DNA from 3 places in the Kitasatospora sp. NPDC032121 genome. Region 3 is predicted to be linked to each of the others. Evidence: riboswitches for the same ligand, from Rfam matches in the RefSeq annotation. Region 3 holds a riboswitch; each other region holds the start of a gene.
What was found. A riboswitch is a leader RNA that binds a small molecule or an ion and turns the genes downstream of it on or off. The one in region 3 is predicted to bind cobalamin.
Positions count from the first base shown of each region.

Region 1: another riboswitch for cobalamin. It lies ahead of ACZ5OX_RS15060 (ribonucleoside-diphosphate reductase subunit alpha); the one in region 3 lies ahead of ACZ5OX_RS26360 (CoA-acylating methylmalonate-semialdehyde dehydrogenase).
Region 2: another riboswitch for cobalamin. It lies ahead of ACZ5OX_RS22255 (cobalamin biosynthesis protein); the one in region 3 lies ahead of ACZ5OX_RS26360 (CoA-acylating methylmalonate-semialdehyde dehydrogenase).

Region 1 covers NZ_JBVILX010000004.1:241,956-247,060, reverse strand. Annotated here, with positions in the region: gene ACZ5OX_RS15060 (ribonucleoside-diphosphate reductase subunit alpha) at 1-2,176, opposite strand, end outside; cobalamin riboswitch at 2,369-2,494, opposite strand; gene ACZ5OX_RS15055 (hypothetical protein) at 2,845-3,870, shown strand; gene ACZ5OX_RS15050 (glycoside hydrolase family 26 protein) at 4,049-5,105, shown strand, end outside.
Region 2 covers NZ_JBVILX010000008.1:275,856-280,960, forward strand. Annotated here, with positions in the region: gene ACZ5OX_RS22245 (putative cobaltochelatase) at 1-761, opposite strand, end outside; gene ACZ5OX_RS22250 (cobyric acid synthase) at 758-2,272, opposite strand; gene ACZ5OX_RS22255 (cobalamin biosynthesis protein) at 2,269-3,339, opposite strand; cobalamin riboswitch at 3,447-3,579, opposite strand; gene ACZ5OX_RS22260 (alpha/beta hydrolase) at 4,044-5,054, shown strand.
Region 3 covers NZ_JBVILX010000012.1:23,979-29,083, forward strand. Annotated here, with positions in the region: gene ACZ5OX_RS26350 (acyl-CoA synthetase) at 1-1,021, shown strand, start outside; gene ACZ5OX_RS26355 (hypothetical protein) at 1,023-1,469, shown strand; cobalamin riboswitch at 1,592-1,782, shown strand; gene ACZ5OX_RS26360 (CoA-acylating methylmalonate-semialdehyde dehydrogenase) at 1,995-3,494, shown strand; gene ACZ5OX_RS26365 (acyl-CoA dehydrogenase family protein) at 3,503-4,645, shown strand; gene ACZ5OX_RS26370 (enoyl-CoA hydratase/isomerase family protein) at 4,645-5,105, shown strand, end outside.

The sequences.
Region 1 (5,105 bases), on a different contig from region 3:
CCGCCATGAACAGGTTCAGGGACTGGCTCTGGTCCAGGTACGGCATGCGGGCCGCGGCCAGGTCGATCAGGGCGCGCTGCGGCAGCTCCCAGGCCGTGCGGTACAGCGACCGCACCTCGGCCGGCAGCCAGTTCAGCTCCTGGACGGACCCGTTGGCGTCGCGCAGGGCGTCGCGGGTCTGCTGGTCCCAGACACCGAGCTCCTTGAGCTCGCGCACCAGGTACGGGTTGACCTGGAGGAACTCGCCGGACAGCGTCTCGCGCTTGAACAGGTTGGACACCTGCGGCTCGATGCACTCGTACACGCCGGCGATGGAGGCGATGGTCGCGGTCGGCGCGATGGCCAGCAGCAGCGAGTTGCGCAGGCCGGTCTCGGCGATCCGGGCGCGCAGCGCCGTCCAGCGGTCGGCCCACTGCGGGGCGGCCGTCGGGAAGTGGTCGATGTGCAGCTCGCCGCGGGCGGCGCGGGTCTCGCCGTACGCCTCGTGGCGGCCGAGCTGCTCGGCCAGGTCGGCGGAGCGCTCGTAGGCGGTGAGCATGATGCGCTCGGCGATGAGGGTGGAGAGGGCCTTGGCCTCGGCCGAGTCGAAGTCGATCCGCAGCTTGAAGAAGACGTCCTGGAGGCCCATCACGCCGAGGCCGACCGGGCGCCAGCGGGAGTTGGACGTCCCGGCCTCGGTGGTCGGGTAGAAGTTGATGTCCACCACGCGGTCGAGGAAGGTGACGGCGGTGCGCACGGTGGCGTCCAGCCGCTCCCAGTCCATCGCGCCGATCAGGTCGTCGGCCGAGGCGCCGGCGGCGACGTGGGCGCCCAGGTTGACCGAGCCCAGGTTGCAGACGGCGGTCTCGGAGTCGTCCGTGACCTCCAGGATCTCGGTGCACAGGTTGGAGGAGTGCACCGTGCGGCCCGGCAGGGCGGTCTGGTTGGCGGCGCGGTTGGAGGCGTCCTTGAAGGTCATCCAGCCGTTGCCGGTCTGCGCCAGGGTGCGCATCATGCGGGCGTACAGGGTCTGCGCCGGGATGGTGCGGACGGCCTTGCCGGCCTGCTCGGCCTTGCGGTAGGCCTCGTCGAAGTCGGCGCCCCACAGGTCGACCAGCTCCGGCACGTCGGCCGGGGAGAACAGCGACCAGTCCTCGTTGGCGTTGACCCGGCGCATGAACTCGTCCGGGATCCAGTGCGCCAGGTTGAGGTTGTGGGTGCGGCGGGCCTCTTCGCCGGTGTTGTCGCGGAGCTCCAGGAACTCCTCGATGTCGGCGTGCCAGGTCTCCAGGTAGACGCAGGCCGCGCCCTTGCGGCGGCCGCCCTGGTTGACGGCGGCGACGGAGGAGTCGAGGGTGCGCAGGAACGGCACGATGCCGTTGGACTTGCCGTTGGTGCCGCGGATCAGGCTGCCGCGCGAGCGGATGCGCGAGTAGGACAGGCCGATGCCGCCGGCGTGCTTGGAGAGGCGGGCGATCTGCGCGTAGCGGTTGTAGATCGAGTCCAGGTTGTCCAGCGGCGAGTCGAGCAGGTAGCAGCTCGACATCTGCGGGTGCCGGGTGCCGGAGTTGAAGAGCGTCGGCGAGGAGGTCAGGTACTCCAGGCGGCTCATCAGGCCGTACAGCTCGGCCACCTCGCGGACCGACTGCTCGCTGTCGCCGACCGCCAGGCCACAGGCGACGCGGAGCAGGAAGTGCTGCGGGGTCTCGATCACCTTGCGGGTGATCGGGTGGCGCAGCAGGTAGCGGGACTGCACGGTGCGCAGGCCGAAGTACTCGAAGCGGTCGTCGCCGGTGGTGTCGATCAGCGCGTCCAGGGCGGCGGCGTGCTTGGCGACGAAGTCCGCGGTGGTGTCGCCGATCAGGCCCTCGGTGTGGCCGACGGCGATCGAGGCGGAGAAGGACACCGAGCCCTGGCTATTCGCCTCGTCGACGATCTCCAGGGCGAGCAGGCGGGCGGCCAGCTTCGAGTACTGGGGGTCCTCGGCGATCATCGATGCGGCGGCGTCCACGGCCAGCCCGCGCAGCTCGGCGAAGTCCGAGCCGGCGTGGCGGCCGCGCAGCGCGGCGGCGGCGACGTGGCCGGGGTCGACCTCGGTGAGGTCGGTGCTGCGGTCGGTGAGCAGCCGCAGCAGGGCGCCGCCGGGGTCGGAGACCGTCGGGTCGGTGAAGGCGGTACCGGTGCCCTGGGCGGGCAGGGTGGCTGAGGCGGCGGTGGTCAAGGCGCTCTCTCCTGGCGGCGATCGGCGGCGGTGATCGGGGGCCACCGGGCCGATCGGGGCAGGGGAGCACGGCACGAACGCAGACGGCGTCGCGCGACGGTGACTCCCCGGCCCGCCCGCGAGGCCCGGAGGGGTACTGCTCGTGTCGGCGCGGCCTCTGCGGGAGGGCCGTGGCGCACGCTGTCGGCAGGTCATCGGACTCGCGGGTACGGCTGCTGGAGCCGCCCGCACACCGCTGCGGGGCAGTCCCGGATTCGCACCGGGTTCCCCTGCATCGACAGCAGAAGCGAGCATACATGTAGTGGTGTCTCCCTGAAGCGACCCCAGATGTAGTGCGGCGCCGCGTGTCGGGGCGATGACCGGTGGTACCGGAAACGTGGCCCAGGATGGCCCTGCGAGGCCCCGGAACCGGGCCGGGGGCGTCCTGGTTTCGATACGGAATGGTCACCGGGAGGATCGGCCGACACGAGGATGCCCTACGATCTGGGCGCATGAGCGACGGAACTGGCGTACCTGGGCAGGGGCCGCAGGGAACGCCTCCCGCCGGGCCGGGGGGCGCACAGAGTCAGCAGCCGGTGGTACCTGGTCCGGTACCGCCGCCGAGCGGGGGTTTCGGGCCGCCGCCGGCCTCGTACGGGCCGGTCGTGCCGGCGGCGCAGCCGGTCGCGCAGCCCATCCCGCCGGTGCCGCAGCCGGTCGCGCCCGCGCCGCAGCCGGCTCCGCCGGTCGGGCAGCCGCCGCACGCCCAGCCGCAGCCCGTCGCGCCGCCGCCCTTCGCGCAGCAGCAGCCGCAGCCCCAGCCCCAGCCGGCCCCCCAGCCGCAGCCCCAGTGGCACCTCCAGCAGCAGCCCCAGCAGCCGGTCCCGCCGCAGCGGGCCGAGCCGGACTGGGACGCGCTGGCGGACCGCAACGAGGCCGAGGGCAAGCGCCGTCGCCGGATGAGGGTCATCGGCGTGGTGGCCGCGGTCGCCGTGGTGGGCGGCCTGGTCGCCGGCGGTGTGGTGCTGTTCAAGGGCAAGAAGGACGACGGCTCCCCGACGGCCGTCAAGAGCACCCAGCCGGTCGCGCCTCCGAGTACGTCCGGCACGCCGGGCGGCCAGCCGGACGACCCGTCCAAGCCGATCTGGGAGGCCGCCACCGACCCGGCGCCGCAGGACGCGGGAGCGCTGTTCTCCGCGCTCCAGGTGACGATCAACGGCGCCACCTGGAACCGGACCGTCGTGGCGCTGGACTCGCCCTGCTGGGACGGGAACTCCACGACCGGCGGGCTGGGCAAGGTGCTCGGCGACCAGGGGTGCCAGCAGGTGCTCCGGGCGACGTACGTCTCCGGTGAGAGCGCGGTCACCGTCGGGGTGGCGGTCTTCGACCACAAGCTCCAGGCCGAGACCGCGCTGAAGAACTTCACCGGGCAGCTCAAGGGCGCGCCGGCGGCCGGGGCGCCGGCCTTCTGCGCCGGCGCCGGCTGCACCGGCACCCACAACAGCCTGGGCCGGTACGGCTACTTCACGGTCGAGGGCTCGGCGAAGGGCGGCAACGCCCCGGACGCCACGGCGACCGCGGCGGCCTCCGGGTTCGCGGAGCACGTGAAGGGGCAGTTGCTCAAGCGCGCCAAGGCCGCGTCCTCGGCCGCGCCCGGAGTCCAGGGCACCGCTCCGGCCTCGGCGGGCTGATCCGCCGGGGCGTCCCGCGGGCGGGCACGGCGGGCTGATCCGCCGTGACACCCCGGCCCCCGGCCGACCGTTCGCGCAGGCCGGGGGAGTGTGGCAGGCTCTCGGGACAGTCATGTCGTACGCGTTTCCGGTTGCGTCCGTGGGGGGCGGCGCCGGCGAGCAACCGGAGGAGCGGTCAGTGGCCCTGCCCAGAGCCCTGCGCGGCAAGCCCGCCGTCCTGGCCGCGGCCGGGATCGTCGCCGCCGCGGGAGCGGTCTTCCTGCTGGACCACGACGGCCGGGCCGACGGCGAACAGCTCCCGCGCGTCCCGGTGTCGGTCGGCCTGCCCGGGCGCACCCTGCCGCCGGAGGTGGGCCGGGACCTGCTCGCCCGGGACCCGCAGGCCTCGCCGAACGCCCGCGCCGTCCAGCAGTTCCTCGCCGACCTGGAGTCCCAGGCCCGCACCGGGCAGAGCGGCGGCACGGTGATCGGCCAGCACGTCGAGGCGCACAACGAGCGCAACAACCCCGAGTACGGGGACTACCGGGGCACCAAGCAGGTCGGCTACTACTACAAGAAGGCCGCCGACATCACCGGCAAGCTGCCCGGTTTCGTGGAGACCGACCTCGGCCCGGGCTACGGCCAGAACGGCTGGGGCGTCGGCAATCCCCGGTCCTACTCGGCCGGCCGCTGGCCCACCTGCCGGGCCGGCTGGCAGTACACCGATGACGCCGTCGACCTGCTCTCCGCCGTGTGGAGCGGCCACCCGCGCGCCGAGGACGGCGGCTACGGCGCGGCGGGCGTGCAGCAGAACTGCGACGGCAGCAGCACCGAACTGCCCGACAACGGCGGCGGCCCGGCCGGGATCGTCGGCATGTCCTTCCACCAGCCCTACCCCGGTTCGGACGTCAAGTCCTTCGACCGGGTGCTCTGTTCGAACTCGCCGGTGGCGAAGGACCCCGACTGGTTCGGCCGGGTCGTGGACGGTGCCCACGACACCCCCGAGTACCGGGCACTGATCACCGACCTGTCCTACCTGGCCGACCACCTGGAGTACCTGGCCGCCCACGACGTGCCGGTGCTGCTGCGCCCGTACCACGAGATGAACGTGCTGGACTGCTCCCGCCGGTTCTGGTGGGCGGGCCAGAAGCCGGCCGACTACCAGGCGCTGTGGAAGATCACCTACCGGTACCTGGTGGAGACCCGGGGGCTGCACAACCTGCTGTTCGTCTGGACGCCGGTGTCCTGGGACGGTG
Region 2 (5,105 bases), on a different contig from region 3:
TCGACCGCCGGCAACAACTCCCGGGCCGTGGTGATGCGTTCGGCGAGCGCCCGCTCCTCCCCGGCGAACCGCGCAGCGAAGCCCGCCGGGTCCGCGTCGTAGGCGAGCCGGCGGCGGACCACCTCGGCGCGCTCGACCGGGTCCCGGGTGGCGGCGATCTCGACGGTCAGACCGAACCGGTCGAGCAGCTGCGGCCGCAGCTCGCCCTCCTCCGGGTTCATGGTGCCGACCAGTAGGAACCGGGCCGCGTGCCGCACCGACACGCCCTCGCGCTCGACGTACGAGCGCCCCATCGCGGCGGCGTCCAGCAGCAGGTCCACCACGTGGTCCTGGAGCAGGTTCACCTCGTCGATGTACAGCACGCCGCGGTGCGCCCTGGCGAGCAGCCCTGGCTCGTACGCCTTGACGCCCTCGGCCAGTGCCCGCTCCAGGTCCAGCGAGCCGACGATCCGGTCCTCGGTCACGCCGACCGGCAACTCGACCAGCTGGGACGGACGTTCGGACGCGGACGGGGCGACGTGCGGCCCGTCCGGGCACTGCGGGTCGGGTGCGGCCGGGTCGCAGGCGAAGCGGCAGTCGTCCACGGTGGCGATGGACGGCAGCAGGCCGGCCAGCGCGCGCACCATGGTCGACTTCGCGGTGCCCTTCTCGCCGCGCACCAGCACGCCGCCCACGGCCGGGGAGACCGCGTTCAGCAGCAGCCCGAGCCGCAGGTCGGCCATGCCGACGATCGCGGTGAACGGATAGCGGACGTCGGTCATGCGTCACTCCCAGGGGCCCCGGGCGGGAGGAACGGCAGCGATCCGGCCGCCGGCACCCCGCCCTCGATCAGCTTCCACAGCGCGTCGGTGTCCGCGTGCTCCTCGATCAGGTCGCCCAGCCGGTCCAGCCGGGCCTCGCGCGCCGCGGCGAAGGAGGTGTCCGGCGCCGGGACGAACGCCCGCCCGGACAACTCGGCGACCTCGCGCAGGAGTTCGCGACGGAATCCGTCGTTCTCCAGCGCGCCGTGCCAGGTCGTGCCCCAGACCGCGCCCACCCGGCAGCCGTCCAGGAAGGCGTCCCCGCCCTCGACCGTCACCACTCCGTGGTGGATCTCGTAGCCCTCGACCCGCTGCCCGTACGCCTCGCCGACCGGGCGGGCCAACACCTTCTCTGCGCCGAACCGCACGTGCGTCGGCAGCAGCCCGAGGCCCTCGACGGCGCCCGCCTTCGACTCGACCTCGTCCACGATCGAGTGCGCCAGCATCTGGTAGCCGCCGCAGACCCCGAGGACCGGCAGGCCGGCCGCCGCCCGCGCCCGCAGGGCCGGCTCCAGGCCGCGCTCGCGCAGCCAGGCGAGGTCCGCGACGGTGGCCCGGGTGCCGGGCAGCACCACCAGGTCGGCGTCGGCCAGCTCCTCCGGCCTGGTCGCCCAGCGCACCAGCACGCCCGGCTCCTGCACGAGCGCGTCCACGTCGGTGAAGTTGGACAGCCGGGGGAAGCGCACCACGGCCACCCGCAGCACGTCCGCGCCGAGCGGCCCGGGCCCGTCCGCCCGGTCCACCACCGTGGACAGGTCCAGCGAGTCCTCGGCGTCCAGCCAGAGCCCGGGCAGCATCGGCAGCGTGCCCAGCACCGGACGGCCGGTCAGCTCGCGCAGCATGTCCAGTCCGGGTGCCAGCAGGCGCGCGTCGCCGCGGAACTTGTTGACGAACCAGCCCGCCACGTGCCGCTGGTCCTCCGCCGACAGCAGCGCCAGCGTCCCGTACATCGCCGCGAAGACCCCGCCCCGGTCGATGTCCCCGACCACCACCACCGGCAGGGCGGCGGCCGTGGCCAGGCCCATGTTGGCGATGTCGCGGTCGCGCAGGTTGATCTCGGCGGGCGAGCCCGCGCCCTCGCAGACCACCACGTCGTAGCGGCGGCGCAGGTCGGCCAGGCACTCCAGGGAGCGCTCCAGCAGGACGGGCTTGCGCTCGCGGTAGTCCAGCGCGCCCACCTCGGCCACCGGCCTGCCGAGCAGCACCACCTGGCTGCGGCCGTCCGCGCCCGGCTTGAGCAGCACCGGGTTCATCGCCGCCTCCGGCTCCACCCGGGCGGCCTGTGCCTGCATCGCCTGGGCGCGGCCGATCTCGGCGCCGTCGGAGGTGACGAAGGAGTTCAGCGACATGTTCTGCGCCTTGAACGGCGCGACCCGCACGCCCTGGCGGGCGAGCCAACGGCAGATCCCGGCCGTCACCACGCTCTTGCCCGCGTCCGAGGTCGTCCCCGCGACCAGCAGTGCGTTGCTCATCCCCGTCCCCTCATCCTCGGCAGCAGTCGCTTCGCCGGCACCCGTTCCGTCAGCACCCGTTGCGTCAGCGCACGTTTCGCCAGCACCCGTTTCGCCAGCATCCGCAGCAGGACGTGCCCCGCGACCGTCGTACCCAGCGCCAGCGCGCCCACCCGCCGGGAGAGCGCGCAGGCCCGCTCGATGTCGTCCACCGTCACCGGCCGCAGCTCCGCGCCCAGGACCGGCCGGTTCTCCACGCGCTCGCCGTACCGCAGCGTCCCGCCCAACCGGACGCCCACCGCGCCGGCGAACGCCGACTCGGCCTGGCCCGCGTTCGGGCTCGGGTGCGCGGAGCCGTCGCGCCGCCAGACCCGCCAGGCCGTCCGCGGTTCGGGCGCGGCGGCCACCGTCAGCAGGGCCGTCAGCCGGGCGCCCGGCCAGCCCGCCAGGTCGTCCAGCCGGGCCGAGGCCCAGCCGAACCGGGCGTAGCGCGGCGAGCGGTGGCCCACCATGGCGTCCAGGGTGTTCACGGCGCGGAAGGCGAGCAGGCCGGGCGTGCCGGCCAGGGCGCCCCAGGTCAGCGCGTTGACCACGGCGTCGGCGGTGTTCTCCGCCACCGACTCGACCACCGCCCGGGCGATCTGCTGCCCGTCCAGCGCGCTCGGATCCCGCCCGCACAGGTGCGGCAGCCGTTCCCGCGCGGCCGTGAGGTCGCCCGCCGCCAGCGAGCGGCCGATGGTGCGCGCCTCCCGGGTCAGCGAGGTGCCGCCGAGCACCGTCCAGGTCGCGGCCGCCGCCAGCGCCGCCCGGCCCAGCGGGCGCCGGCCCACCGTACGGTCCAGGGCGAGCGCGCCCGCCGCGACCGCGCCCACGCACAGCGCCGTGTACCCGGCCCCGGCGGCGCGGCCGTCGCGCCACAGCCGCCGCTCCAGCCGGGTCGCGGCGCTGCCGAAGACGGCCACCGGGTGGCCCCGGCGGGGGTCGGCGAAGCGGGCGTCGGCGGCGTAGCCCGCGGCGGCGCCGAGCGCGAACGCGGCGGCGCGGGTCAGCGGGCGGCGCACGGAAGGGGAAGGCGCGGGCGGGATCATCGGTCGCACGGCGGAAGGCAGCTCGGGGTCGGGCAGGGCGGGGCAGCCTGCATCGCGTGCGTGTCCTCACTCAGGGTCCGCGCCCTGGATCGACGTGACGGCGGCGAGAGTCTCCTGGCTTCCGGGTCGAACGCACCCTCGGAGCCTTCCAGCGGCCGTCGACGGCCCGCCGTGGCGATGTTCCGAGCGTGCTCCCCGGTGACAGTGGCGGGACCGCGCCGGACTTCCACCGGCTTCCTCTCCATGCCTCCGTTTGGCCCCAGGATCCCATCACGGGCCCGAACCGGGAGTCAACCGAGGTCACGGAGGGGTTGGTCACACCCGGACGCCGCTGACGCCCCGTGGGACCGGCCGGCGCGGCGGGCCGAGGACGGGGCCTGCCGCTGCCCTCGTCCTCGTCCTCGGCCTTCGTCTTTCCGCCGGCCCGCCGTCCTCGCCACCCGTCTGTGGCGCCACCTCGGCAGAGCCAGGGCCGCCGGCTCCTCGGCAGGGCCGGTCCGCCGCCCGGGTGACCCGGACGGCCCAGCCCGGTGGCCGGGCGGGCGGGGCGCCGGTGAACTGGTGTCCGAACACCGTCCGGTCCGTGAGGCACGAGAGCGGGGAACGAAATGCGTTGGGGAACCGCAGCCGTCGTGGCGGCCGCCGCGGTCGGGGCCGCCGTGCTGGTGATCGGCCGTCGGGCATCCGAGCGGATGGTCCGTCCGGTGACCACTGTTCAGGAGTCCGCTCCGGTCGTGGTCCTCGGCCTCGCCCCCGGGCGGGTCACCTTCACCCGCGGCCCCGGGAGCCTGCGCCCCGGCCGCTGGGCGGTCGAGTGGGCGGACGGCGGTCACGCGGTCGTCGAGGAGGTCCTGCACAGTGACGAGCAGGAGGTCACCCGCCGGCTGGTCCGCGCCGACCGGGGCACCCTCACCCCCGGCACCGAGGTCCGCTTCACCCCGCGGGTCCACCTCGGCGACCCCACCGAGGCGCTCGGCCTCGCCTTCGCCGACACCGCCGTCGACGGCGAGCTCGGCGCCCTTCCCGCCTGGCAGCTCGACGGCAAACGCGGCACCTGGGTGATCCTGGTGCACGGCCCCGAGGCCGACCGTCGGCAGACCCTCCCCGTGCTCCCCGTCCTCGACCGGCTCGGCCTGCCCGCCCTCGCCGTCACCTACCGCGGCGACCGGGGCGCCCCCGCCTCCCCGGACGGGCTCAGCCACTTCGGCGAGACCGAGTGGCGCGACGTCGAGGCGGCGATACGGCTGGCGCTGCACAGCGGCGCCGGCAACGTGATCCTCTACGGCTGGTCCCTCGGTGCGACCATGGTCCTCCACACGGCGGCCCGCTCCGCCTGGTCGCACGCCGTCCGGGGCCTGGTCCTCGACTCACCCGTGCTCGACCTCCCGGCCTCAGCCCGCCGGGACGCCGCCCGCTCCGGCTTCCCGGGCGTCGCGGCGGAGCTCGGCGCCCTCGCCGCCGAGGGCCGGACCGGCGTCGACCTCGCCGACTTCGGCCGCATCGCCGAGGGTGCCGACCTGCGGGTGCCCACCCTCCTCCTGCACAGCCCCGAGGACCGGATCGCCCCCTTCGGCGCCGTCCAGAAGCTGGCCGCCGCCCGCCGCGACGTGGTCAGCCTCCAGGCCTTCCCCGGCGCCGACCACGCGACCCTCTGGAACAGCGCCCCCGAGCGCTATGCCGAGCTCCTCCGCCGGTGGCTCACTCCGCTGCTCTAGCCGCCCTCCGCGCGAGCCCTTCCGCTCGAGCCGTTCCGCGCGAGCCGTTCC
Region 3 (5,105 bases):
CACCGGAACCCCCAAGGGCGTCGTCCTGACCCACGGCAACGTGTGGTGGAACTCGGTCAACGTGGAACTGCGCCTGGACACCAGGCGCGGCGACACCACCTACGCGGCGGCGCCGCTGTTCCACATCGGAGCGCTGAACAGCTTCGCGCTGCGCACGCTCACCCGGGGCGGCACCGTGGTGGTGCGCCGGACGTTCGATCCCGAGCAGTGCGCCGACGACCTGGTGCGGCTGGGGGTCAACTCGATGTTCGGCGTGCCGCAGATGTTCGCCGCCCTGGGCCGGGTGCCGGGCCTCTTCGAACGGGACCTCGGCCGACTGAGGGCGGTCGTGGTCGCGGGCGCCCCCGTCCCGCCCTCGCTGGTCCAGCAGTACGCCGAGCGCGGCCTGCTGCTCCAGCAGGCGTGGGGCCTGACCGAGACCGCGCCGTTCGCCACCCACCTCCCGTCGGAACTCACCCTCGACAAGATCGGCTCGGCCGGCGTCCCCATGCCGTACACCCAGGTGCGGGTGGTCGACGCCGTCACCAAGCGGCCGGTGGAGACGGGCCGTCGGGGCGAGATCGTCGTCCGCGGCCCGAACGTGGCCGCCGGCTACTGGAACAACCCCGAGGCGACCGCCGAGGCGTACGACGAGGAGGGCTGGTTCCACTCCGGGGACATCGGCTACCTGGACGAGGACGGCTGCCTGTACGTCGTCGACCGCCTCAAGGACATGATCATCAGTGGCGGGGAGAACGTGTACCCGGCCGAGGTCGAACAGGCCCTCGCCGGCATGCCGGGTGTCCTGGACGTCGCCGTCGTCGGCTTCCCCGACCCGCAGTGGGGTGAGACCGTCGTCGCCGTGGTCTCGGTGGCCGAGGGGACCGGCATCACCCTCGACGACGTGCGCGACCACGCGGCCCGGCACCTGGCCCGGTACAAGCTGCCGCGCCGCCTCAAGGTCGTCGAGACCGTGCCCCGCAACGGCTCCGGCAAGCTCAACAAGCCGGTCATCCGGCAACTCGCGGCCGAGGAGGAGTGACGTGCTCCCCGTGCCACCGCTGCCGAACGTGAGCCTCGCCCCGGGCTTGCGGACCGAGACGCGCCGGAGCACCCGCCACGCCCTCGACCTGCGGGTGACGGGCGGCATCGAGGTCCGCTTGGAACGGTGCGCGGCCGGCCGGCTGCGCGACGCCTACCCGGTGGGGCTGCGCGACCTGGAGATCCGGGTGGACGCCTGCGCCGACGAGGCCCTGCCCGCTCTGCTGACGGCCTTCGCCGACGCGCTCGCGGCGGCGGACCCCGGGTGCCGGCGGGTGGTCTTCGCGGCGCCCGCCGACGACCGGACGCGTCTCGCGGCGGCGGCGGAAGCGGGCTTCCGGCACGTCGTGGACATCGACCTGGTCAGCGGCGAGTACGGCCTGCTGACCAGGGAGCCGGAGTGGGCGACCCGGATCGACTCCGCCCTCGACCGGGTCCCCGGGGCCTGAGGGGGCCCCTTGCGCCGCCCGTCCCCGGCCGGAGGCCCAGCCTCCGGCCGGGGACGGGCCCGTCGGCCCGGTGGGGCCGGACGGTGATCCGCGCGAAAGGCCCCCGCGACCCCTGGACTTACTAGGACGTCCAACTATATGGTCGATGACAGGTCCGCGGTGTCAGGGAAGCCGGTGTGAGTCCGGCACGGTCCCGCCACTGTGACCGGGGAGTTCGTCCTCGCGAGGGACGGCCACTGGCAGCCAGCCGGGAAGGCCTGAGGGCGTGCGGTGATCCGGGAGTCAGGATACCGGCCGCGGGTGATCCGTGTTTTCCACGAGGATGGAGACGACACGCATGACTCCGGGCTGCTCCCGTTCCGCTGCTCCTGGCTGTCCTGTGCCGACGACTGCCGGGGCCCACTCGCTCTGACAGCTCGTCATGCCACCGCCACCGTGACGTCGCGGGGCCGCATCACCGTGCGCCCGCCCGTCGGCGGCGGCCTCCATTCCTCCTCTCCCCGACCCTGTCGAGAGTAGGAACCGATGGTCCGTGAACTGACCCACTTCGTCGGCGGCAAGCGCGTCGCCGGGACGTCCGGCCGCTTCGGCGACGTGTACGACCCCAACACCGGCCGGGTGCAGGCCCGGGTGCCGCTGGCCGACCGCGCCGAGGTCGAGGCGGTGATCGCCGACTCCGCGCAGGCCCAGCCCGCGTGGGCGGCGTGGAACCCGCAGCGGCGGGCGCGGGTGCTGCTGCGATTCCTGCAACTGGTCGAGCAGGAGAGGGAGGAACTGGCCCGGCTGCTGTCCGCCGAGCACGGCAAGACCGTCGCGGACGCCCACGGCGACATCCAACGCGGCCTGGAGGTCGTGGAGTTCGCCGCCGGGATCCCGCACCTGCTGAAGGGCGAGTTCAGCGACAACGCCGGCACCGGCATCGACGTCTACTCGATGCGCCAGCCGCTCGGTGTCGTCGCCGGCATCACGCCGTTCAACTTCCCCGCGATGATCCCGCTGTGGAAGGCCGCACCCGCGCTGGCCTGCGGCAACGCCTTCGTCCTCAAGCCCTCCGAGCGCGACCCCTCGGTGCCGCTGCGGCTGGCCGAGCTGTTCCTGGAGGCCGGGCTGCCACCCGGCGTGCTCAACGTGGTCAACGGCGGCAAGGAGGCCGTGGACACCCTGCTGGAGGACCCGCGGGTCGAGGCGCTCGGTTTCGTCGGCTCCACGCCGATCGCCCAGTACGTGTACGCGACCGCCGCCGCGCACGGGAAGCGGGCGCAGTGCTTCGGCGGCGCCAAGAACCACATGATCGTGATGCCGGACGCCGACCTCGACCAGGCCGCCGACGCGCTGGTCGGTGCCGGCTACGGCTCGGCCGGAGAACGCTGCATGGCGATCTCGGTCGCCGTCCCGGTGGGTGAGGAGACCGCGGACGCCCTGGTGGCCAAGCTGGTCGAGCGGATCGCCGCGCTGAAGGTCGGCCGCTCGGACGACCAGGCGGCGGACTTCGGCCCGCTGGTGGGCCGCGACGCGCTGGACCGCGTCCGCGGCCACCTGGACCTCGGCGTCCGGGAGGGCGCCGAACTCGTCGTGGACGGAAGGGACTTCCGCCTCCCCGGCCACGAGGACGGCTACTTCCTCGGCGCCTCGCTGTTCGACCGGGTCACCCCGGACATGCGGATCTACCAGGAGGAGATCTTCGGCCCGGTGCTCACCGTCGTCCGCGCCGCCGACTACGAGGAGGCGCTGCGGCTGCCCAGCGAGCACGAGTACGGCAACGGCGTGGCCATCTACACCCGGGACGGCGACACCGCCCGCGACTTCACCCGCCGGGTGAACACCGGCATGGTCGGCGTCAACGTGCCCATCCCGGTCCCGATCGCCTACCACACCTTCGGCGGTTGGAAGCGCTCCGCCTTCGGCGACCTCAACCAGCACGGGCCGGACTCGATCCGCTTCTACACCCGCACCCGCACCGTCACCTCGCGCTGGCCCTCCGGGGTCAAGGAGGGCGCGAGCTTCACCATGCCGACGATGGGCTGAGGCGGGCCGTGCACGCTCAACTGACCGACGATCAACTCGCCATCGTCGAGACGACCCGGGCCTTCGCCCGCGAGCACCTCGCGCCGAACGCCGTCGAGTGGGACCAGGCCAAGCACTTCCCGGTGGACGTGCTGCGCAAGGCGGCGGAGGTCGGCCTGGCCGGCGTCTACGTCGGCGAGGAGTCCGGCGGATCCGGGCTCACCCGCGCCGACGGCGTGCTCGTCTTCGAGGCGCTGGCGACCGGCTGCCCCTCGATCGCCGCCTACCTGTCCATCCACAACATGGTCGCCTGGATGATCGACCGCTACGGCGACGACGCCCAGCGCGCCCGCCGGCTGGCTGGTCTCTGCACGATGGAGACCCCCGCCAGCTACTGCCTCACCGAGCCGGGCGCCGGCTCGGACGCCGCCGCGCTGACCACCCGGGCCCGCCGGGACGGGGACGCCTGGGTGCTGGACGGCGTCAAGCAGTTCATCTCCGGCGCCGGCGCCTCCGAGGTCTACCTGGTGATGGCCCGCACCGGCGGCCCGGGGGCCGACGGGGTGTCCGCCTTCGTCGTCCAACGGGACGACCCCGGCGTCTCGTTCGGGCCGAACGAGCGGAAGATGGGCTGGAACGCCCAGCCCACCCGGCAGGTGCTCCTCGACGGGGTGCGCCTGCCCGCCGACCGCCTGCTCGGCGCGGAGGGCGAGGGCTTCCGGATCGCCATGAGCGGGCTGAACGGGGGCCGGCTCGGCATCGCCTCCTGCTCGATCGGCGGCGCGCAGGACGCCCTGGAGCGCGCCACCGGCTACCTGGCGGACCGTGAGGCGTTCGGCGCCCGGCTCCTGCACTCCCAGGCCCTGCAGTTCCGACTCGCCGACATGGCAACGGAGTTGGAGGCGGCCAGGGCGCTGGTATGGCGGGCGGCGGCCGCCCTGGACCGGGGCGATCCCCGGGCGCCCCAGCTGTGCGCCATGGCCAAGCGCTACGCCACCGACACCGGCTTCGAGGTCGCCAACCAGGCCCTCCAACTGCACGGCGGCTACGGCTACCTGGCCGAGTACGGCATCGAGAAGATCGTCCGCGACCTGCGGGTGCACCAGATCCTGGAAGGGACCAACGAGATCATGCGCGTCATCGTCGCCCGCGGCCTGACCGGAGCCGCGTGATGGCCCTGAACAACACCGAGGAGGTCCTCGTCCAGCGGGAGGGCCGGGCCGGGCTGATCGTCCTCAACCGGCCGGCGGCCCTGAACGCCCTCACCCACACCATGGTGCTGCGCATCACGGAGGCCCTGGACCTGTGGGAGCAGGACGACCGGGTCGACACCGTCGTCATCACCGGCGCCGGGGACCGCGCCTTCTGCGCCGGCGGCGACATCGTCGCCATCCACCGCGCGGCCACCGGCGGCGACCCGGGCGCGGTCGAGCAGTTCTGGCGGGACGAGTACCGCCTCAACGCCCGGATCGCCCGCTACCCCAAGCCGTACGTGGCCGTGATGGACGGCATCGTGATGGGCGGGGGCGTCGGCGTGTCCGCCCACGGCAGCGTCCGGATCGTCACGGAGACCACGCGCATCGCCATGCCCGAGGCCGGCATCGGCTTCGTCCCCGACGTCGGCGGCACCTA